Regions from separate parts of the Bacillus sp. JJ664 genome, predicted to be linked through region 1. Evidence: riboswitches for the same ligand, from Rfam matches in the RefSeq annotation. Region 1 holds a riboswitch; the other holds the start of a gene.
What was found. A riboswitch is a leader RNA that binds a small molecule or an ion and turns the genes downstream of it on or off. The one in region 1 is predicted to bind cobalamin.

Region 1 (5,889 bases):
CTCTGAAGATGCGGCTAAAATGATCGTAACTGTTTGGGGTGTAGGTTATAAATTTGAGGTAGGTCAGGAGTAATGATTTTAAGAAGTTTAGTTGGTAAGCTGTGGCTTACAATTATATTACTAGTTTCGCTTGTATTGTCATTTTTAACATTTGTGCTCATAGGATTCTTTGAGAAATTTTATATTGATCTTCAAGTACAAAATATGAAAGATGATGCAACGAAAATAGCTGGGTTAATCGAGAAAGGCCAATCAATTTCAGATGTTGAGTACTTATCTAATAATATTGTAAATCGTTATTCGAGAGTGATTATTTCGATTGAAGATGAAGAACCTTGGTACTCAAATAATAAATACGGCATTCAAGAATTACCTTATGAAGAAATACAAAAAGATCATGTTTTAAATAGAACGATTGAATACAAAGAAGATGTTAGTAAAAGACTCGTATACGGTAAGAATAGTGAAAGAGAAAAGCTAGTAGTTGGTATAGCGATAAAAGATCAAAATCATCATGGTGCGGTCTATATGTATCAATCATTACAGCCCGTTAAAGGGATGATTCATCAAACAACAAATTTTGTATTACTTGCTGCTTCAATTGGGATTGTTTTAACGACTTTCTTCTCGTTTTTCCTTTCATCAAAAATTACTGCGCCACTTAGAAAAATGAAAGAAGTGGTCGGTGATATGACATCAGGAAATTTTGATGCAAAAGTTCCGATTCACTCAAATGATGAAATAGGTGAACTTGCATATTCTTTTAATAAAATGAGTAAGAAGCTAAACTTTAATATGAATGCGTTAAAACAAGAAAAAGAGAAAGTATCAAATATCATTACGAGTATGGTAGATGGGGTAATATCGATCAACAATGAAGGTAGTATTGTAACGACTAATCCACCGGCTGCACGCTTTTTAAAATTGCTAAATGATGATGAAATTGGGAAAGATTCAGAGCTAGTTTTGACAAATGACTTATTAGATTTATATAAATTAGTAGTAGAAAGCGAAAAGAAGCAATTTATAGAATTAAATTTAGACCAAGGAAATTGGCAAATTGTGATGTCACCATTATACAATCAAACAAATATCCGCGGTGTTGTTGCAGTTATTCGAGATGTTACAGAACAAAGACGATTAGAAAAAATGAGAAAAGATTTTATTGCAAATGTATCTCACGAGTTAAGGACACCAATCTCATTATTACAAGGCTACAGTGAAGCAATTGTTGACGGCGTTGCAGAGTCTAAAGAAGAGATGCAGGAGCTGTCACAAATTATATATGATGAATCATTAAGGATGAGTAGATTAGTAAATGATTTATTAGACCTTGCGCGTATGGAAAATGGTTTTACTGAATTAAATCGTGAACCAGTACCAGTCATTCCATTTGTAGATCGTATTATTCGAAAATTTAAAGCGCTAGCAAGAGAGAAGAACGTTTCACTTTTTGGTGAATTAGATGATATTATACAAGATACTATTTTAATTGATGAAGATCGAATGGAACAAGTCTTTACAAATTTAATTGTAAATGCCATTACACATTCCAATGAAAATGGTAGAATCATCGTTTCCGTTTCGCAAAATAGTGAAGATACTATTTTTGAATTTATAGATTCAGGTGCTGGTATTTCTACGGAAGATTTACCGTTTGTGTTTGAAAGGTTCTATAAAGCCGATAAAGCACGTACTAGAGGTAAGAGTGGAACAGGCCTTGGATTATCAATCGTTAAGAACATCGTGAACGCTCATGGTGGCTCTATTCAAGTATTCAGCGAAATTGGGCAAGGTACGACATTTAAAGTGAAAATACCACATTTTATACGAATAAATGAAAAAGTTGTAGAGTAATCTTGTTTCATATAAAACATTTTAATAAAATAATTGAATTCTCACTTATTATACTTTACGATTAATATAATGAAATATTGATGAATTTAGTGCGATAATCGCATAATAGGGAATCTGGTAAAGTCCAGAACTGTCCCCGCAACTGTAATGTGGACGAAACGAACATACCACTGTTCCATCGGAATGGGAAGGTCGGAGTAGGTTGAAGCAAAGTCAGTAGACCTGCTAAATTCATCCGTTTTCAATTCTTCGGGGAGTGAGAATTTGAAGCAGCAGTTGCAAGTATTACTTGTATCATTATGTTGTTTCGACCCCCTTCATATATTTGAATGGGGTTTTTTTATGCTTTCCAACATACTAGGGGGAGAAATATGAAGAAAATTTTATCAAGTTTGTTTGTCGTTTTATTATGCTTAGGTTTATTTGGGTGTAACAGTGAAACAGCACAAAAAGAAACAAATGTACCAAAAACTGAAGCTGCACAATTTCCTTTAACAGTTAAAGATTCAACTGATCAAGAAATTGAGATTAAAGAAGAGCCTAAAAAAATTATTTCATTAATACCAAGTAATACAGAAATCTTGTTCTCAATTGGTAAAGGAAAAAACGTGATTGGCGTAACTGATTTTGATAACTATCCAGAGGAAGTTAAAGGAATCGACAAGGTTGGTGGAAATAATGCAGATATGACTTATAACATTGAGAAAATCATTTCACTTCAACCAGATTTAGTATTAGCTCATGAATCAAGCCTAGGTATATCCGCAGATGGTTTAGAACAATTAAAACAGGCTGGGATTACAGTGTTTGTTGTGAAAAATGCTGAATCAATAAATGATGTATATGATACAATTAAAGAAATTGGTCAGATCACGGGAAAACTTGATGAATCAAAAGAAGTTGTAAGTGATATGAAAGAAAAATTAGAGAAAATCAGTGAAAAAACTGCAAATATTGGCACGAATCCATTAGTTTGGTTAGAAATTTCTGGACCACCTGAAATATACACGGCAGGAAATGGAACGTTTCTTAATGAAATGATATCAATTATTCATGCGAAAAATGTTGCAGAAAAAGAAAAAGGCTGGGTAATGTATAGTGAAGAATCTGCTATAAAAGCAAACCCGGATGTTATATTAACTACATACGGTGATTATGTTCCTGATTTAGAGAAAGTTGTTCTAGGAAGAAAAAATTGGACCTCAGTAAATGCAATTAAAAATAAACGAGTTTTTGATATTAATGCTGATACAACATCAAGACCTGGTCCAAGACTTGTTGAAGGAGTAGAAGAAATTGCAAAGGCGGTTTATCCAGAGATTTTTAAATAAGAATATATTTTTTATTCCATCATTTGTATTATTGTTATTATTTATTTTAGGGGTTTCGATAGGATCAACATCGATCCCCTTTTATTCTATTATTCAAAGCTTTTCCGATGCGTTTTTTAAAACAACTTTTGTCCCAGATGATATTCAAACGATTGTAATGAATATAAGAGTGCCTCGCGTATTATTAGCGGGTTTAGTGGGGGCTTGCCTCTCATTAGCAGGAGTTGCCTTTCAAGGTATATTAAAGAACCCATTAGCTGACCCTTTTACATTAGGTGTTTCTTCAGGGGCATCAGTAGGGGCAGTTTTTGTCTTATTTTTTCAGATTAGCTTACCAATCGTAACTTATTTTACATTACCTGTTGTCAGTATTCTTTTTGGTTTTTTTACATTATTACTATTGATTGTTTTTGTACGAAAATTAGATCGTTCATTGAATGTTGAAACACTTATTTTAGGCGGGATCATCATTAGCTCATTTTGTTCGGCCTTATTATCATTATTTATTACATTTTCTGATAATGAATTACGCTCTGTAATCGGTTGGTTAATGGGGAATATCGGAGGAAGAGGTATACAGTATTCAATCACACTATTACCATTTTTAATTTTATCCTTTCTCATTTTATTCAGCCAAAATAGACAACTAGATGCAATGACATTTGGTAGTACAAATGCAAAACATATAGGGATTAATGTTAAAAAAGTTACCTATTTAATTTTATTTACAGGAAGTATTTTATCAGGTGCAGCTGTAGCAGTATCTGGGACAATTGGATTTGTAGGATTAGTCGTTCCACATTTTACAAGAGCAATCGTAGGACCGTTACATAGAAAGCTACTACCATTAGCAATGATAAACGGTGCAATCTTTTTAATCGGCTCTGATATTATTTCTAGAGTCATATTAGCTCCAAGAGAATTACCAATAGGTGTTATTACATCTTTAATTGGTGCACCGATTTTTGCAATTATTTTGCTTCAACTGAAAAGGAATAGAGGGAAACTATGATCAATTGTAATCAAATCTCATATTCATATAATGGGATTCAAAAAGATATAAAGGATCTTTCTTATTCCATAAATGAAGGTGAATGGTTAGGTATTATTGGACCAAACGGAAGTGGAAAGTCTACATTTTTACATATTCTTTGCGGACTCCTGAAACCGTTAACAGGGGATGTGATGATTGACGGAGAATATATAACAAAGATGTCTAATAAAGAAATTGCCAAAAAAATCGCCGTCTTATCACAACAAAATTCGTATACATTTTCTTATGAAGTAAACGAAACTGTTAAACTTGGACGCATCGCACATTCAGCCTCGCTTTTTCCAACTTGGACTAAACAAGATGATCACGCAGTTAGTAATGCGTTACTTATGACTAGTACAAACAATATGAAACAAAAATTTATTAGTGAAATTAGCGGTGGTGAGCGACAAAGAGTATTTTTAGCACAAGCTTTTGCGCAAGAAACGCCTTATATATTTTTAGACGAACCAAGCAATCATTTAGACCTAATGCACACGATTAAAATATTAGATTTATTAAAAGAATTACAAGTAAATGAAGAAAAAACAGTGGTAACGGTTTTTCATGATTTAAATTTGGCGAGTTTATATTGTGATAGAATATTAGCGCTAAAAGATGGTGCAACATTCTGTGAAGGCAAAACGGAAGAAGTTTTAACTGAAGAAATACTTGAAGATCTTTACGGGACTTCGTTTCAAATTATGAATAATCCTAATACGAATAAAAAAGTGATTGTTTATAAAAGTAATTATGCTTAAATATTGATGCTCTTTTATATATGATAAATAATTTTTATTTAAATAGATTTAAAAAGTTTATGAAGTTTATGAAGTAGATTTAGAGTCAAATTTTATGAAAGAACAGAATTTAAGTCAAGGAGGAAGTTTTCATGAAGATTTATACTAAAACTGGTGATAAAGGTCAAACAAGCTTAGTAGGTAAACGAGTAGATAAAGATCATTTAAGAGTGGAATCTTATGGCACGATTGATGAGGTCAATACAATTGTTGGATATGCTATGACTTATTTAGATTCAGAAGATACAAAAGACCTTTTTGAAAGCTTACAAAAAATACAGCACGAATTATTCGATTGTGGTGGAGATTTAGCGGTTGTAAAAGAAGGTATTCCATTTAAAACAACAGAAAAAATGGTTGAAGATCTTGAAAAACTGATAGATGAATATATGGATGCAACGCCACCCCTTGAAAAATTTATTTTACCAGGTGGTTCAAAAGCGGCTGCGATTATTCATCAGGCTAGAGCAGTTACAAGACGTGCTGAACGTAACGTCGTGTCATTGATGAAGCAAGAAACAATACATGTGCCAGTTTTTCTATATTTAAATCGTCTATCAGATTATTTCTTTGCACTGGCTCGAGTAATTAACACGAGATTGAATATTAAAGATATAGAATATGAAAGAGGCGCAATCGTATTTAGAACAGATAAAAAATAAAGTAAAATGAATAGTTGTTAATTAGAAAGTTTCTCTAATTAATAACTATTTTTTTGTACTAAAATTTATTTTCTAACATAGAATGGTTGAGTATGAAATAAAATTGAAGGATTACATATGAAAAGACTTCTGTATAAATGATTCTATTTATATGTTCCAAAATATTAATAAGTTGCAGCCATGGATTTGGCTAATGGATCAGTCAA
Region 2 (17,523 bases), on a different contig from region 1:
CATGGCTAGATTGTCATTAAATAATACGTTTTAACGTGGTCCGTCCTGCGCAGAGATAGGGTTCATGTTCATTATTAAATTGTAGTGTTTTTTTACTTTTATTTTTACAATCATCATTTCAACCTACCTCCCTTTTTATTTGATATTAACATCATATACGACTGACAAAATAAATGTCAAACAATTTTTAATTTATTTACAATTTAATTTGTATACAATCGCTTCAAAAGGTCTAAGGTCGATTGAGTCGAGCTGTATTCCAGAATTTTCATAGTTACTGAGTAATATTGTTGCATCCTCATATTGTTCTGTAAACTTGAATGTTGTTTTATTACTTGTAAAGTTAGCAACGATTAACAGTTTTTCATCTTCTAATTCACGTTTATAAGCAAATACTTTTTCATCATTTTCAGCTAACATGTCAAAAGAACCGTAAACAATAACTGGCAATTGTTTTCTTAGGTCAATTAGCTTGCGATAATGGTGAAAAATAGAAGATTGGTCTTTGATCGATTCTGCCACATTAATTTCTATAAAATTAGGATTCAATGAAAGCCACGGTGTTCCGCTCGTAAAACCGCCATGCTCACTTTCGCACCATTGCATTGGCGTGCGAGCATTATCTCTTCCTTTAGTATAAATAGATTCCATAATTTCTTCATGAGCATATCCTTTTGATATACGATCGTGATACATATTACGAGTTTCAATATCATCATAATCAGCTATTTTATCAAATCGAACATTCGTCATACCAATTTCTTCGCCTTGATAAATATAAGGTGTACCTTGCATTAAGTGTAGGATTGTTGCTAGCATCTTCGCACTTTCTTTTCGATACACCTTATCATTTCCCCATCTAGAAACGATACGAGGTAAATCATGGTTATTCCAAAATAAGCTATTCCAAGCTTTTCCATCTAACTGCGTTTGCCATTTATGAAATACAGCTTTTAAATCAAGTAGATTTAGTGGCTTTAAATCCCACTTTTCTTTTCCTTCTTGTTGATCTAAACTAATATGTTCAAATTGAAAGACCATACTTAACTCATTACGTTCTGGGTCAGAATATAATTTTGCGATTTCAGGTGTTGCACCCCAAGTTTCTCCTACAGTTAGTACATCATGATTTCCAAATGTTTTTGCGTTCATTTCTTGTAAATATTGATGAAGCTTAGGTCCATTCCCGGTAATCTCTTGATCTGGCAGTTTTCCGATTAAATCAATAACGTCCATACGGAAACCACCAATGCCTTTATCTAGCCAAAAATTCATCATTTTATATACTTCTTCATGAACCTTCGGATTTTCCCAATTTAAATCAGGCTGTCTCTTACTAAATAAGTGAAGAAAATATTGTCCAGTCTCTTCATCAAATTCCCACGCACTACCACTAAAAACAGATTGTAGACCATTTGGTTCTGCATTTTGAACTGGATCTCGCCAAACATAATAATCTCGATACGGATTATCTTTACTTTTTCGAGATTCAATAAACCATGGATGCTCATCGGAAGTGTGGTTGACCACTAAATCCATTACAATTTTAATTCCTTTATCATTTGCTTCAGAAATTAATCGGTCCATATCTTCCATCGTTCCGAATTCTTCCATAATGTCACAATAATCACTAATGTCATAGCCATTATCATCATTAGGAGATTTGTATACTGGGCTTAACCATATAACATCTATTCCTAGTAATTTTAAGTAATCAAGCTTTTCAATAATACCGTTTAAGTCACCGATCCCATCTTGATTACTATCCATAAAGCTTCTTGGATATATTTGATAAACGACGCTATTATGCCACCATTTTTTCTCCATTACATTAGCTCCTTACCTGATCTTGCCTCGAATTCTAAATGCCCTTCGATGCGTAATTCTTTATTCGTTCCATGTAAAAAGACCGTGATTTTATTCCAGCTTGGTTTAAAATCTCCTTTATTTTCAAGCTTAACGTTAACTGAATCATGATTAAAATCTACATTTACATGCAATTCAAATCTTTCTCCTGTTTGATAATTCATTGTCAGTCCATCGTCTTCGAATATGACTGTTTTTACATTACCACTTTCTTGTGAATACAGATGTAAGTAAAGTTCATCATCATTTTGATTCGCTTTTTTCTTTTTATTTGTTAAAGGAATGATACTTCCAGCTTTCAAAAATAATGGTATTTTGTCTAATGGCGCATCAATTAAACTATCTTTTCCGCCTTCAAATACTTGATCAGTCCAGTAATCGTACCAAATGCCATCTGGTAAATAAACCGAGCGTGATCTCGCCGAGCGTGTAACAATCGGTGCAACTAATAAGTTTTCTCCTACTAAATATTCATCATTCATGTCAAATGTACGTTCATCTGTTGGGTATTCAAGTACTAATGGACGCATAACTGGTAGACCTGTTTTTTCTGCTTCAATAAATTGTTGATACAGATATGGCATCCATTCGTAACGCATTTGAATATAATCTCTATTTATATCTGTATATTTCTCTTCAAAAACCCAAGGTTCTTGTCGATCCATTCCAATTGAACAATGATTTCTAAAATAAGGTAAAAAAGTACCCATTTGGATCCATCGAGTCAATAACTCTGCTTCTGTATCATTCATAAATCCACCAACATCTGGACCAGAGAATGTAACGCCAGATAATCCAAGATTTAAGCACATTGGAATCGTCATCGCTAAGTGCTCCCAAAAACTACGATTATCACCTGTCCATACTGCTGCGTATTTTTGAATGCCTGCATATCCTGCTCTAGTTAGTACGAACGGACGTTCATTTGTTAACTTTTGAATACCGATTGAAGTAGCTTTACTCATTTCATAACCATATAAATTGTGATATTCTTTATGGCTAATTGGATTTCCATCATTGTCATGAACAGCGTCTAAATCCATCGTTTTCGATTCATTGAATATGGCTGGCTCATTCATGTCATTCCAAATTCCTTTAATACCTAGCTTTGTATAAAACTCGTGTAATTCTCCCCACCAGTCTTTTACTTTCTGCTGACTAAAATCTGGCAATGCACTTTTACCTGGCCATACATCACCAATATAAAGTGATTTATCTGGCATTTTAGTAAATGCATCTTTTACGACACCATCTATGAAAACATCATATTGACCAGCAACTTTCACACCTGGATCTACGATTGGTACAATATGAATTCCCTTTTCAAGTAATTGAGGTAGATATGTTTCATAATTTGGGAAACGTTCTTTATCAAACGTAAATACTCTATATCCGTCCATATATAAGATGTCTAAGAAAATTGCATCCACTGGAATTTCAAGATTTTCAAAAGAATCAGCAATATATTTTAATTCCTCTTCATTTTGATAGCTATGTCTTGATTGATGATAACCAAGTGCCCATTTTGGTGGAAGATACGGACGTCCAGTCATAAAGGTATGTTGCTCAAGTACTTCTTTCATCGATGGTCCAGTGTAGATAAACAGATCAATAATACCTGTTTCTGTTTCTAATTTGTGTTCATCCTTGCGATTTTTAAAATCAAAAATCGTACGGCCGGTATTATTTAAAAAACAACCAAAAGAATAATTTGATGTAAATGATAGGTAAGTAGGAATTGATTCATACAACTCACTAATATCTGGTGTATGAGGTGCAAAAACGTCCGTATTCCACATTGATAAACGCTCACCTTTTTTATTTAACCAACCACTTTTCTCCCCCAATCCGTAAATAAATTCATTTTCTTGGGCTCCAATAAGAGAAATCGTACTTTCCTCAGTCAAATAAAAACCGTTACTGTAAATTTCACCTTTAGCAGTTTTGATGATAAATTTACAATTTTGTTTATGTAGATAAAATTCTACTTCTGTTGTTTGCATTAAAACGTGTTCTTCAGTTTCTCTGATTGTAAACTCAGATCCTTCATATGTTTCGATTGAGCTATTATGGTGCGTGAAATTTTTATTTGTATGGTTAACAGTTAATCTTACGATATCAGGTCTTGGAAACTCTACTGTGATATTCCCTTTGTTAACAGTAAACACACATTTATTTTTTTCTTTTGAATAAGTTGTAATCTGTTGAATTTGAAGTACATCAATTAATTGACTTGCTTCTGAAAATAATTCAGGTTTAACTGAAAAACTAGAATTTTCAAGCATAATTCCATCTCCTTTACCCTTCTCTTTGCAAACGGTTTCAACTTTACGTTTCATCTAAAGCAACCGTATGCACAAAATTGGTCTGATTTCTATATTGATTACCCATCTCATGAAACGATAGGTAACCGGTTACATATCTTATTTTAACAAGTTACATTCAATTTGCAAGACTTATCAAATATTTATTGTTGATTCACGTTCAATTAATTCTACTGGTAAAATAGTTCGACTAGGAACCTCTTCTCCATTCATCAATTGTAATAGTTTGGCAATGGCGTGTTCCGCCTGTTGCGAAATCGGTTGTTTTATGGTTGTGATTGAGGGAAAGGTCATTTCTGCAAAGGCTAAATCATCATAACCGATAATTTGAAAATCAGTAGGAATCTTCATCCTGTTTTCTTGGCAAACTCTTATCGCTGCCAATGCTAATGGATCTACCGTAAATAATCCTTCAAGCTTCTTATGTGATGACAAATAATTTCTAACTAATTCTAAATCCGAATGTTTTTGTCCATTGATATCTTTTTTATATTCTGGTTGTTCCGCTATTACTTCTAAACCAAACTCATCACAATGCCTTTTAAAAGAATCATATCGAATGGTTGTTACATTTTGTTTATCATTCATAAGTCCAAAATAGCCTACTTTTCTACAACCAGTTTGATAAAATTTTTCTGCAGCAAGTTTTCCTCCAAGCTCATTATCACTTGTAATAAGTGGTATCGTATCATCCAAATAACGATCAATCGAAACGACTGGGAGTTGTAAACTCTTATATTTTTCGACTGGTAATGTGTGACTAGCTAGTATAATGCCGTCTATTTGATGATTTTTTAGCATTGCTAAATACTCTTTTTCTCTTTCAGAAGAATAATCCGTATTACAAAGCAGTATGCGAAATCCTATTTTACTAGCCAAGTATTCAATATAATTAACCAATTCAGCAAAAAAGTAAATTCGTATATTTGGAATGATCACACCAATTGTTTTTGTCTGTCTTTTAAATAATGCACGAGCTACTTCATTTGGCTGATAATTCAATTCATGAATTGCTTGTTTAATTTTCTCCTTCGTAACATCGCTTATATAACCTTTATTATTTAAATATCTGGAAATAGATGCAACGCTCACACCTGCAAGCTTTGCTACATCTTTAATAGTTGCTCTCAAAATTTAATCCCCTTCAATTCATGTTCTTAGTTAAGTTATACAAATAATTGAATCTTATTTCAACATTTTTAAAGTTTTTATTAAACCATCAAGCATAAGGAATTTTTTAACTCTTTTTTACATTTTTAGTGCTATTACACATTTTCACTATTTTCCCTCTATCTTTTTTCTTATTTTCTAAGTTTCACTATATAGGACAAGCCATACCTACATAAGATAGTAAGGCTACTTATTTTTTTATTTTGTTGGGGGGAAAAAATTGTTTAAGCGCGTTTTTTTGTTTAGTTTGATTATTTTATGCTTTTTGTGTTCTAACTTTGTTCAGTCATTTGCGGAAGAAAAACAAGTTTCTCAGTTGATTATTATCAATAAGGCGATTAATAGACTAGCATTTTATGAGAACGGAAAGCTAGTAAAAGAATTTAAAGTTGCTACAGGGAGAAGCCAAGAATTAACTCCTGAAGGCAAGTTTAAAATTGTGAACAAAATTGTGAACAGGCCTTATTATAAAGAGAACATACCCGGTGGTGACCCACGTAATCCATTAGGTAATCGCTGGTTAGGATTAAATGCAAAAGGGACATGGGGTACAACCTATGCGATACATGGAAATAGTAACCCAGCTTCAATTGGGACTTATGCTAGTAGTGGATGCGTAAGAATGTATGATGAAGAGGTCGAGTGGTTGTTTGATCACATACAAAAAAATACGACTGTTTTCATTACGTCATCTAATCAATCCTTTAATGACATAGCGGTGTCTAATCAGCTATTTAATGATGATTCCGGGAGTATCGTTGTCACAAAGCCAAATGATATCCCAACTAGTTTAAAACTTGGTAGTGTTGGTAGTGAGGTTGAATGGCTTCAAGACACTCTAACAAAACTTGGTTATTCCACTAATGGGGTTGATGGCTATTTTGCAGAAGGAACGGATTTTGCAGTTCGAGTATTCCAACAAAATCATAAATTGGATGTCGATGGCGTCGTTGGAGCTGGGACGAAACAATTACTTTTAGATTTGCTAAAAGAAAAAAAACGTGATGATGCGCTCTCTTCTTACTTTTATACATTTACCTTGAAGAAAATCAATGCAAATGGTGTTTTAAGAAATGACGATGATTTAAACGGCGTTCAGCGTTTGACATATTAGTATTTTACTAGTATGAAAAATAGCGATCAGACATTATACCAATAGCATACATTGTCTTTTTTTAAAATTATAAATCATAATTTATAGCTACAAAAAAGCTGTTTGAGACTATCTCAAACAGCTTTTACTCTTTTTACTTTGTAACATATAAATACAATAATTTCATTGTATTTTCCATTGCTTGATAATGTGTACGTTCCATACCATGTGAGGCGTGCACACCAGGACCAATTAATGCGCCCCTAATATCTTGACCGCCACGAAGTGCTGCAACTGTATCTGATCCATACATTGGATAAATATCAACAGCATAGTTTAAGTCGTTTTGTTTAGCTAAATTGACTAAATCAGTTGTCATATTATAATCATATGGGCCGCCTGAATCTTTCGCACAAATTGAAACGTCATATTCTGTACAACTTAAGTCATCCCCGATACATCCCATATCAACAGAAATTAACTCCGTAATATCAGAAGGAATATATGATGAGCCATGCCCTACTTCTTCATAAGTAGAAATAAATAATTTTGTCGTATATGTTGGGACAATATTTTCTCTTTTAAACAGTTCTAATAAGCCTAATATACAAGCAACACTTGCCTTATCATCAATAAAACGAGATTTAATAAATCCGCTTTCTGTAATCGTTGTTTTTGGATCAAAGAAAATAAAATCACCAGGTCCAATGCCTAAATTGATTACATCTTCTTTATTTTTTACACATTCATCTATTCTTACTTCCATATTTTCAGGGTCGCGTTTTTTTGTTTTACTATCTTCAAACACATGAATTGATGGACTTGTTGATAAAAACGTTCCGCTGTAAATTTTGCCATCACGAGTTCTTATTTGGCAATACTCTCCATCTAATGTTGGAACAATTGGGCCACCAATTACAGTAAATTTCAACGTGCCTTTTGCAGTTACAGAGCGAACCATCGCACCTAAAGTATCAACATGAGCAGATAAGCCAACTACTTCATCATTACTTTTACCTGGAATTGTAATAACTCCACAGCCTTTGTTCGTAGTCTCAAACTGATAACCTAAGCTTTTAGTCCAAGAATGAATTAATTCCATAATTTCAAAACAAAATCCGCTAGGACTATTAAACTCAAGTAATTGTTTCGCTGTATTAAGAACAAACTCTTTATTAATTCTGATATCCATATTCAATCCCCTTATTTCTAAAGTTAATTAAAATCAACCCTAATGAATTCATCATACAGTTATTTAGTTTTTATATCAATTTACATATGAATGAATCATACAAAAATTTTGATTATTGATGATTTAACGCTTCTATTGCTTTATGTTCTAGTTCCTTTTTTACGTAAATATCGTACTGTGTATTGTCATAATATCGCCCTACTCTTAGATTCATTGGTATTTTTGTTTTATAGGGAATTCCCTTTTGTTTTAATTGTCCGATGATTTTAAAATAGCTTTGATAACCATAAGCGGTATAGATACATTTCCAATTTCTATTCACCAAAATTTGAAATGTCGAAATTACCCCTACAAATAAGATTAAGCACGATACTCCAATCCACATGGTAACACCTCCGCTTTGGCTCTTATTATCATTTTAATAGAAGTCTCTTGAATAATATGTCAGAATCCGCTTACTTTGCACGTCAACATATACTCAGATATGCTTAATCATGCTATAGTAAAGGAAATAAAGGGGGAGAATTTTTTTTATGCAAGTAGGAAAATCATTAATTACAACACACGTACTTCCAAGGTTCTTTATTGCCTTATTAATCTCATTTATCGGAACAGGTTTAGGTGGATTCTTTATACCGCCAGGCATTGCAATGGCAATTGGATTTATTCCTTTAATTGTTTTAGTCGCATTACTTCTCAAGTCCATCTTTGGTAGTGGAAAGAAACGTCGTAAAGGCCTAAGTGCTTACGGAATGGTGTTGCCAATGTGGCTTGTATACCTATTTACATTGTTAATGGGTATCAGTATTTATCCAGTTATCGACTATTATGTTGATTCAATGGGTGCAATGATGGTCATTGTCGCATTTGGTGTTACATCTGCATTATTTGGAGGCCTTTTCTTATACACTTACTTCACAAAGAAAGACTTCACTTTCTTGGGTGGTATTCTATTTTTCTCACTTCTAGCTTTAATTCTAGTAAGTATAGTAGGCATGTTTATCGGTTCTGATTTATTTTACCTTGTGTTAGCTTGGGTAGGAGTTGTGATCTTCTCTGGATACATTCTTTATGATGTTTCTCGAATGAAAAAAGATACATTCACTGAAAAAGATGTACCAGCTGCGGTATTTGACCTATATTTAAACTTTATTAATTTATTCTTAGATATTTTACGTATTTTAAATGCGTTTAAGAAATAATTATTCTATAAAGTTACAAAAAAACACCTTAGCGAAAAAATGCTAAGGTGTTTCTTATCTTAAAAGAATCCAAGTTTACTTGGTGAATAGCTTACCAACATATTTTTTGTATTTTGGTAATGATCTAACATCATTTTATGATTCTCACGTCCGACTCCAGAGTTTTTGTAACCGCCAAATGCCGCATGTGCTGGATATGCATGATAGCAGTTAACCCATACTCGACCTGCCTCTACATGACGTCCAAATCTGTACGCAGTATCCATATCACGTGTCCATACCCCTGCACCTAAACCGTAAGAAGTATCATTTGCGATTTGCAACGCTTCTTCCTTCGTTTTAAATGTCGTAACAGAAACAACTGGACCAAAAATTTCTTCTTGGAAAACTCTCATATCATTTCTTCCTTTGAAGATTGTTGGATTCACATAATATCCGTCACGAAGTTCTCCTTCTAGAACATTTCTGCTACCGCCAACCAATACTTCCGCACCTTCATTTTTACCGATTTCAAAATAGGAAAGAATTTTATTTAATTGCTCCTGTGATGCTTGCGATCCAATCATCGTTTCAGGATTTAGTGGATTACCTTGTTTAATAGCTTTTACTCGATTAATCGCTTTGTCCATAAACTCTTCATAAATCGATTCATGAATTAATGCCCTAGATGGACATGTACATACTTCACCTTGATTTAACGCAAACATTGTAAAGCCTTCAAGTGCTTTATCAAAGAACTCTTCATTATCCATTACGTCTTCAAAGAAGATATTTGGTGATTTACCACCTAGTTCTAGCGTAACTGGAATTAGATTTTTCGAAGCATATTCCATGATTAAGCGACCTGTTGATGTTTCACCAGTGAAAGCTATTTTTGCAATACGATTACTTGATGCTAATGGTTTACCTGCTTCAAGTCCAAAACCATTCACCACATTCACTACACCAGGTGGTAATAGGTCTTGAATCAATTCAATTAATACAAGAATTGAAGTTGGCGTTTGTTCCGCGGGTTTTAATACGACACAATTCCCTGCTGCTAAAGCTGGAGCAAGCTTCCAAACCGCCATCAAAATAGGGAAATTCCAAGGGATAATTTGACCTACTACTCCTAAAGGCTCTTTATAATGATATGCAACAGTATCTCCGTCGATTTCACCAAGTGATCCTTCCTGTGATCTAATACATCCAGCAAAATAACGGAAGTGATCAATTGCTAATGGAATATCTGCAGCAAGTGTTTCTCTTACTGGTTTACCGTTTTCCCAAGTTTCTGCAACAGCCAAATATTCCTTATTTTCTTCCATACGATCTGCAATTTTATGTAGAAGATTAGATCTCTCTGTGACGCTTGTTCTGCCCCATTTATCTTTTGCACGATGTGCTGCATCTAGTGCACGCTCAATATCTTCTTCAGTTGATCTAGCAACCTCACAAAATACTTGTCCAGTTACTGGCGTTACATTACCAAAATATTGTTCACGTACAGGTCGGACCCATTCGCCACCAATAAAATTATCGTAACGATTTTTAAACGTGATTAATGAACCAGTTTTTCCAGGCGTTGCATATACCATTTTTCATTCCTCCTTAGATAGCTTGTCTATATAAAAATATGAAAGCGTATACAATCATATGACTAGAAATCTATTTAATTAAAAATATTTTGCTTCAATGAATTGGTTTAGATAGAATAATAGTTATGATTAAAATTTATTTAAAAATGAGGGGTAAAGGTGCGTAAATACATCATTGAAATAATTGGACTACTAATCGGCTCAGCAATCTTTGCAATCGGAATAAACTTCTTTGCAATTCCTAATAAATTAGCAGAAGGTGGATTTATTGGCATTACAATGATTACTTATTACCTTTTTGAATGGTCTCCAGGTATCGTCATGTTTATATTAAATGCCACACTTTTGATCCTTGGATATAAGTTATTAAAAAAGCAGCTTATTCTCTATACCATCATCTCAATCGTAGCAAGCTCTCTATTCATAAGGTTAACTGAAGGTTTAGGGGTTCCAACGAAAGAAACATTACTAGGAACTATTTTTGCAGGATTATTCATTGGCCTTGGTTTAGGTATCGTGTTTCGTTCTGGTGGTACAACAGGCGGCACTACTGTCATTGCACAAATTTTTCATCAATACTTCGGATGGAGTATTAGTAAAACACTTTTAGCATTTGATTTAATTGTTGTTTCGGGTGGTTACTTTGTCATAGGTTTTGAAAAAACAATGTATACACTTATTTCTATTTACATAGGAATAAAGGTCATTGATTATATTATCGAAGGTCTGAACCCTAAAAAAGCGATTACTGTTATTTCTGACAAAGCAGATCAAATAGCAGTATTAGTATCGAATGAAATGAACCGTGGTGTAACAATTTTTCCAGCGAAAGGTCACTTTACAGGTGAAAGAAAAGAAACGCTTTATATCATTATTAATAAGCAAGAGCTTTTTGAATTAAAGAAAATTATTCATGGTATAGACTCAAAGGCTTTTGTTGTCATCCATGATGTACGTGACGTTTTTGGTGAAGGTTTTACTTTACCAAGTGTATAAAAAAAGTGTGTTTCCACCTTTCTGGTGAAACACACTTTTTTATTTTGGAATCAAGTCTTTATCTATATACTTTTCAATTTCAACTCAATGTCTGCAAGTTGCTGTTTTAGTACAACAATTTTTGATAGTTGGAAGGAATGTTCATCTTCACTCTCAAGTTCCTCAGCGATCATTGCTGATATTTCAAGTTCAAGTCTTGTTCGGTCATTTAACAAGCTCTGTTGATCGTTTGTAATTGATTGCCTTCCATTCCATTCCGCATATGAACCTTTAAATTCATAAAAAGTACCTTTTTCTATGTGGACTACACGATTTGATACTTTCTTTAGTAGAAATGGATCGTGTGAAACGACTACAACTGCACCATGGTAAACAGCTAATGCTTCCTCAATTCTTTCCCTAGTATGAATATCTAAATAATTTGTTGGTTCATCTAAAACAAGTAAATTTGAATCGGAAAAATAAAGTTTCACAAAAGCAACCCTACATTTTTCTCCCATGCTTAACTGACCTATTTTTTTATATACATCTTCTTTTCTAAACAAGAAACACGCAAGGATCGTTCTTGCTTCCGTTTCAGTCATATTTGGAAGAGATAATATTTCATCTAAAATTGTAGTATCTTCATTAAGTGTTTCAAGCTCTTGCATAAAATAACCTATTTTCAATTGAGGATTATGACGCACAGACCCTTCATTTGGCGCTAACAATCCAGTTAATAATTTTAAAAAAGTTGTTTTACCAGACCCATTTTTTCCAATGACAGCTAATCGATCTTCTCGATTCAATGTAAAGTTTAATTGCTCAAATAAATTCTTTTCAATTTCATATCCAAAGTAAACCTGATGAAATCTTATCATTTGTTTTGCTGAAAATGATTCACTTTCAAATTTTGTTGAAATTGATTTAACTTCTTTTGGTTTTTCAACCTTACGTTGCTCAATTCTTTCTAAATCCTTTTCTTTTGACTTAAATCGCAATGCGTTTTTAGCCGCTTGTTTCTTCGCAAATGGATCACGCTCACTTGCAGCATTATGTGACTGTGAGAACCATTGTTTATATTGGTTAATTGTTTCAATTAATTTCTTCTTCTCTGCCTCTTGCTTTTCATACAAAGCTTGGTTGGTTATTCTTTCATGTTCTTTTTGCTTTTTATACTCGGAATAGCCACCATTATACTTACATGTTCCATTTTCAGTTAATTCAACAGTTTTTGTTGCGACATCATCGATAAACTGCCTTTCATGTGATATAAAAAGCACTGTTCCCCTATAAGATTTTAGCCAATTTGTTAACCAGTCAATTGACTCACTATCTAAATGGTTCGTAGGTTCATCCATGATTAATAGCCTCGGTTGCCTCAACATAATTTTAGCTAATTTCACTTTTGTTTTCTGACCACCACTTAAATGAGAATACGGTATTTCCCAAATTGATTGCGGTAATTGAAATTTTTTAAGCGTTTGTTCAATCGTTGATTCCCACTCATATCCATTTAACTCAAGATATTCACTTAAATACTCATTAAATTCAATTACATTTTGTTCATTCGACATATCGTTTGATAATAGATCTATTTTTCTTTTGATAAAGAAAAGCTTCTCATCACCAGATTCCACTACCTCTTTTGCTGTCATTTGGTCAGTTTCATTTTCATCAGTTAATAACCAGCCTATTTCATCCTTCTTGAATTCAATTTGCAGAGTCCCTTTTTGAATTGGTAGTCTACCCATCAATGCATTAATAAAAGTTGTTTTCCCTATCCCGTTCTCTCCGATTAATGCAACTCGTTCGCCTTCTTTAATGTCTAAGTTACCATTTTCAAAGATCATTAATCCATTTAATTCAATACTTACATTATTTGCTTTTATAATAAACATACAAATCACTCCATCCGATTTTAAAATGGCCCTGTTATCGTATTAAAAAATTTATGATTGTTTAACATCAATAGCGAGCTGTAACAGAGCCTAAAAAATAAAAAACACACAAGCATCTGCCTGTGTGTAAATGGACGAATTGTTAATCGTATTAGTTTAACGAAAAACTAATACACGTATGCCTAAAAAAGGTGCGATTAAATAAAACCACGCATATATACATTTCATATGGTTCATTATTTAATATTCACGGCACTAAATATAGACAGACTAATCCAATTTCTCTGACTTCAGGCAGAGTACTTTTTTTGCTATAAAATTAATTAGCTTAAAAGTTATCGGATCATGTACATAGTGTCTAAATTTGATGCCTCCTTCAAAATATTAATTAAATAGTAGCTTACTTTTCAGTACATTTCAATACTTATTTTTTAATATATCACTAAATTGTTCAAATGATGCATGTCGATTTACAATTATACTTTATGTTCTAAAATGACTTTTCGTGCAATTAAGAAAGAATAGAATAAAAGTGTTCGCGTACTTTCTTTGCGGAAGCCACCATATTAGAAAGAGCTTGAATAACCTCTTTCTCATCTCGAGTTTTTAATCCACAATCAGGGTTGATCCAAAATTGTTGAACATCACACACTTTTAAAGAACCCACTATATTTTGCTCCATTTCTTGAACAGATGGAACACGAGGACTATGAATATCATATACGCCTAAACCAATTCCTAATGGATACGGTTTTTTTGCTAAGTAGGAAGAAAATTCTTCGTGGCTTCTTGCATGTTCAATTGAAATAACATCTGCATCTAGTTCAATAACTGCATCCATTATGTCAGAAAAACTGCTATAACACATATGAGTATGAATTTGCGTCATTTTTTGAACCCCTGCTGTAGTTAAGCGAAATGCACGAGTAACCCAGTTTAAATACGCTTCCCAATTTCGTTTTTTTAGTGGTAAACCTTCACGAATTGCCGGTTCATCTACTTGAATAATAGAGATACCTGATTCTTCAAGTGCATTTATTTCTTTTCTTAAAGCAAGTGCAATTTCATTTGCAATATCCTCTTTTGCATGATTTTCACGAACAAACGACCAGTTCAAAATAGTTACAGGTCCTGTTAACATCCCCTTCACAGGCTTTTTCGTTAAACTTTGTGCATAGCTAGTCTCATCGACTGTCATAGGTTTCATAAATTCTACACGACTATGAATAATCGGTGGTTTAACGCATCTTGAACCGTATGATTGAACCCATGCGTTTTTAGTAAAGGCAAACCCTTTTAACTTTTCCCCGAAATATTCTACCATATCTGTTCTTTCATATTCTCCATGTACCAATACATCTAAGTCTAATGTTTCTTGAAGCTCAATCCATTCTTTAATTTTCAATTTTATTTGATGACGATAGTCGGTTTCTGAAAGTTCCCCTTTTCTCCATTGTTGTCTAGCAATTTTGATTTCTTTTGTCTGTGGGAAACTACCAATTGTTGTTGTAGGTAATAATGGCAATTTCAATGCTTCTTTTTGGAAGTGATATCGTTCTTTAAAAGGTAACGCTCTATTAAAATCTTCTTCGCTTAAATTTCTTAGGTCATTTGAGTTGGAATTTAGTTTATTTAGATATTCGAAGATTTGTTTTCCCTTTTCAATTTCTTGTTTTACGGCATCATTACCAAACTTCAATGCTTTCTTTAACACGACTAACTCTTCTATTTTTTCATCAGCAAAAGCTAATGCAGCAAGTACAGTAGGCTCTAGCGAATCTTCTTTTTTCTTTGTGACTGGTACATGCAATAAGCTACAAGAAGGCTGAATCCACCAATCCTTTGGGTGAATAAGTGCTTGAAGTGTTTCGATCAATTGGATGGATTCTACTAAATCGTTCTTCCAAATATTTCTCCCATTCACAATCCCGCATGCCAGTACTTTATCTTTTGGAAATCCATATTTCCTCAATGCATTTACATTTTCTTCTCTACCATGAACAAAGTCTAATCCAATTCCTTTAACAGGGATTTTGATTAACTCATGATATTGCTCAACACCTTCAAAATATGTTTGAAGCATAATTGATAATGATGGAAGAGCCTCACATATTTCTGAATAAATTTCTTTTATCAACTGAATATCATCATTCGTTTCTTCTAACACAAAAGCAGGCTCATCAATTTGTACCCATTCTACTCCAGCATCTTCAAGTTCCTTTAGCATTTGAATATAGACCGGTAATAACTCTTTTACGACAGCATATTTATCTTCTTGTTTATATCCTTTTGAAAGCTGAGTGAACGTATAAATGCCTAAAATAACAGGTTTCGATATAATACCTAATTCATTTTTCACTTCTAGAAATGACATTAGTGGTTTGTTATATAATAATTTAGATTTACGATCATATTGATATTCTGGGACTATATAGTGATAATTCGTATTAAACCATTTAGTCATTTCACATGCTACCAGGTCTTTACTCCCTCTAGCTAATGCAAAATATGTATGCAATGAAGGTTGCTCAGATAGGTCACCAAAACGAGTGGGAATCCAGCCAAACATTGTTGCAAAGTCTAAAACATGATCATAGTAAGTAAAATCATTTACTGGAATCATCTCAATCCCTAAATGAAGCTGCTTTTCGATTGACTGAAGTCTAATTGACTTCATTTCGCTCTCAAATTGATCCTCTGTGATATTCCCTTTCCAAAAAGACTCTAATGTCTTCTTCCATTCACGGTTTTCACCAATTCTTGGGTATCCTAGATTACTTATGTTTACCATGTAAAACACTCCCTTTTTTGAATATAAAAAAGCATTTTTATCTAAATTGAGATAAAAATGCTCTTAAGTAGGAAAACACAAATGAACAGAATACATACATGTCAGTTTCCAATACATAAGGCACCTCCCTATCTCTCGTAGGTCGAACAGCGTCTTTAGAATAGGCAGGTCTCCTGACTTTTGGATCATCGTAAATAAAACCTTCCCTATCAATAGATAAGTGGTATGTATTTATTTACTCCTCAATTACAGTGGCGGGACCGTGTTGGAATTTCACCAAACTTCCCTTTTAAGTAAATGTTTAAAACGTACGTTTTAACATTCACACCTATTCCCCACTATTTAGTTTTCATTATTTTGTCATAATTTGATTTAATAGTCAAAATATTTATTTTTTTCTTACTAAAGTCCTAGAAAAGCTCATTCTCATATTTGAAGTAAAGACTACTTATGATATAGTGAATTAAATTAGAAAATTTTAACAATACATAATATGTCATACATTAAAGAAGTTCGATTAAATAAAAGAGGTGAATATGAATGGTGAATACCTTACAAGTTATTAAAAAAATTGGTTTGTTTCTCCTTGTCATTTCTCTTGTAACTGCTTGTTCAAATTCGAATGGTGTTGAAAGTGAAAAATCTATGTATATGGATAAATCCTCACAACAAGAAACAGATTCACAAACTGTGGATCAAAATAACGCCAAGAATGGTACAGAATCACCAATAGGAATCGTACGTAAATTAATTAAAACCGCTGATGTTCAGATAGAAACAAAAAAATTCGAAAAAACCATCGAAACACTTGAAATATCTGTCAGTGAATTTAATGGTTATATAGAGTCTAATCATATAACTGGTACATCAATGCTAGAAAAGTATGATGACAATAATGATGAATTCCCTTCAAGAACGGCACAATATACTTTACGAATTCCTTCTAATAAACTAAATGCTTATTTATCTAAGATAAACACGATTGGAAATGTGACTTCCAAATCTATTTCTACTGAAGATATTTCAAATCAATACTTTGATACAGAAACTAGAATAAAATCTTTAAAAATACAAGAAGAAAGACTACTAAATTTATTGAAAAAATCTGGCTCGTTAAGTGATATCATAGAGCTTGAAAAAGAACTTTCAACCGTTCGATATGAAATTGAAAGTTTAACAACAACAATCAAGACGTACGATTCATTAATCAATTACAGTACGATCAATCTTTCTGTTACGGAAGTAGCTGAAATTACAGATACTACCCCACCTAAAACAGTAAATGACCGAATTACTGCTAAATTTAAGGACAATCTGAAAAATATTTCAACTGGATTCAAAAATACTACGGTCTTCATAATCGGTAACTCTGTACTCATTATCATCTGGTTAATTATAATAGTAGCTGGATTTTTTATCGCACGTAAAGCAG

Region 2: another riboswitch for cobalamin. It lies ahead of metE (5-methyltetrahydropteroyltriglutamate--homocysteine S-methyltransferase); the one in region 1 lies ahead of V7056_RS01670 (ABC transporter substrate-binding protein).

What each region holds. Positions count from the first base shown of each region.
Region 1 covers NZ_JBALMS010000010.1:486-6,374, forward strand. The annotation lists partial or broken gene V7056_RS01660 (winged helix-turn-helix domain-containing protein) at 1-73, shown strand, start outside; gene V7056_RS01665 (ATP-binding protein) at 73-1,857, shown strand; cobalamin riboswitch at 1,928-2,101, shown strand; gene V7056_RS01670 (ABC transporter substrate-binding protein) at 2,229-3,188, shown strand; gene V7056_RS01675 (FecCD family ABC transporter permease) at 3,154-4,200, shown strand; gene V7056_RS01680 (ABC transporter ATP-binding protein) at 4,197-4,982, shown strand; gene V7056_RS01685 (cob(I)yrinic acid a,c-diamide adenosyltransferase) at 5,114-5,683, shown strand.
Region 2 covers NZ_JBALMS010000146.1:478-18,000, reverse strand. The annotation lists gene V7056_RS18425 (glycoside hydrolase family 13 protein) at 193-1,827, opposite strand; gene V7056_RS18420 (glycoside hydrolase family 31 protein) at 1,827-4,205, opposite strand; gene V7056_RS18415 (LacI family DNA-binding transcriptional regulator) at 4,326-5,321, opposite strand; gene V7056_RS18410 (L,D-transpeptidase family protein) at 5,581-6,474, shown strand; gene V7056_RS18405 (M42 family metallopeptidase) at 6,608-7,645, opposite strand; gene V7056_RS18400 (hypothetical protein) at 7,758-8,030, opposite strand; gene V7056_RS18395 (Bax inhibitor-1/YccA family protein) at 8,179-8,847, shown strand; gene exaC (acetaldehyde dehydrogenase ExaC) at 8,907-10,424, opposite strand; gene V7056_RS18385 (YitT family protein) at 10,584-11,420, shown strand; gene abc-f (ribosomal protection-like ABC-F family protein) at 11,483-13,300, opposite strand; gene metE (5-methyltetrahydropteroyltriglutamate--homocysteine S-methyltransferase) at 13,812-16,091, opposite strand; cobalamin riboswitch at 16,238-16,438, opposite strand; gene V7056_RS18370 (DUF4349 domain-containing protein) at 16,632-17,523, shown strand, end outside.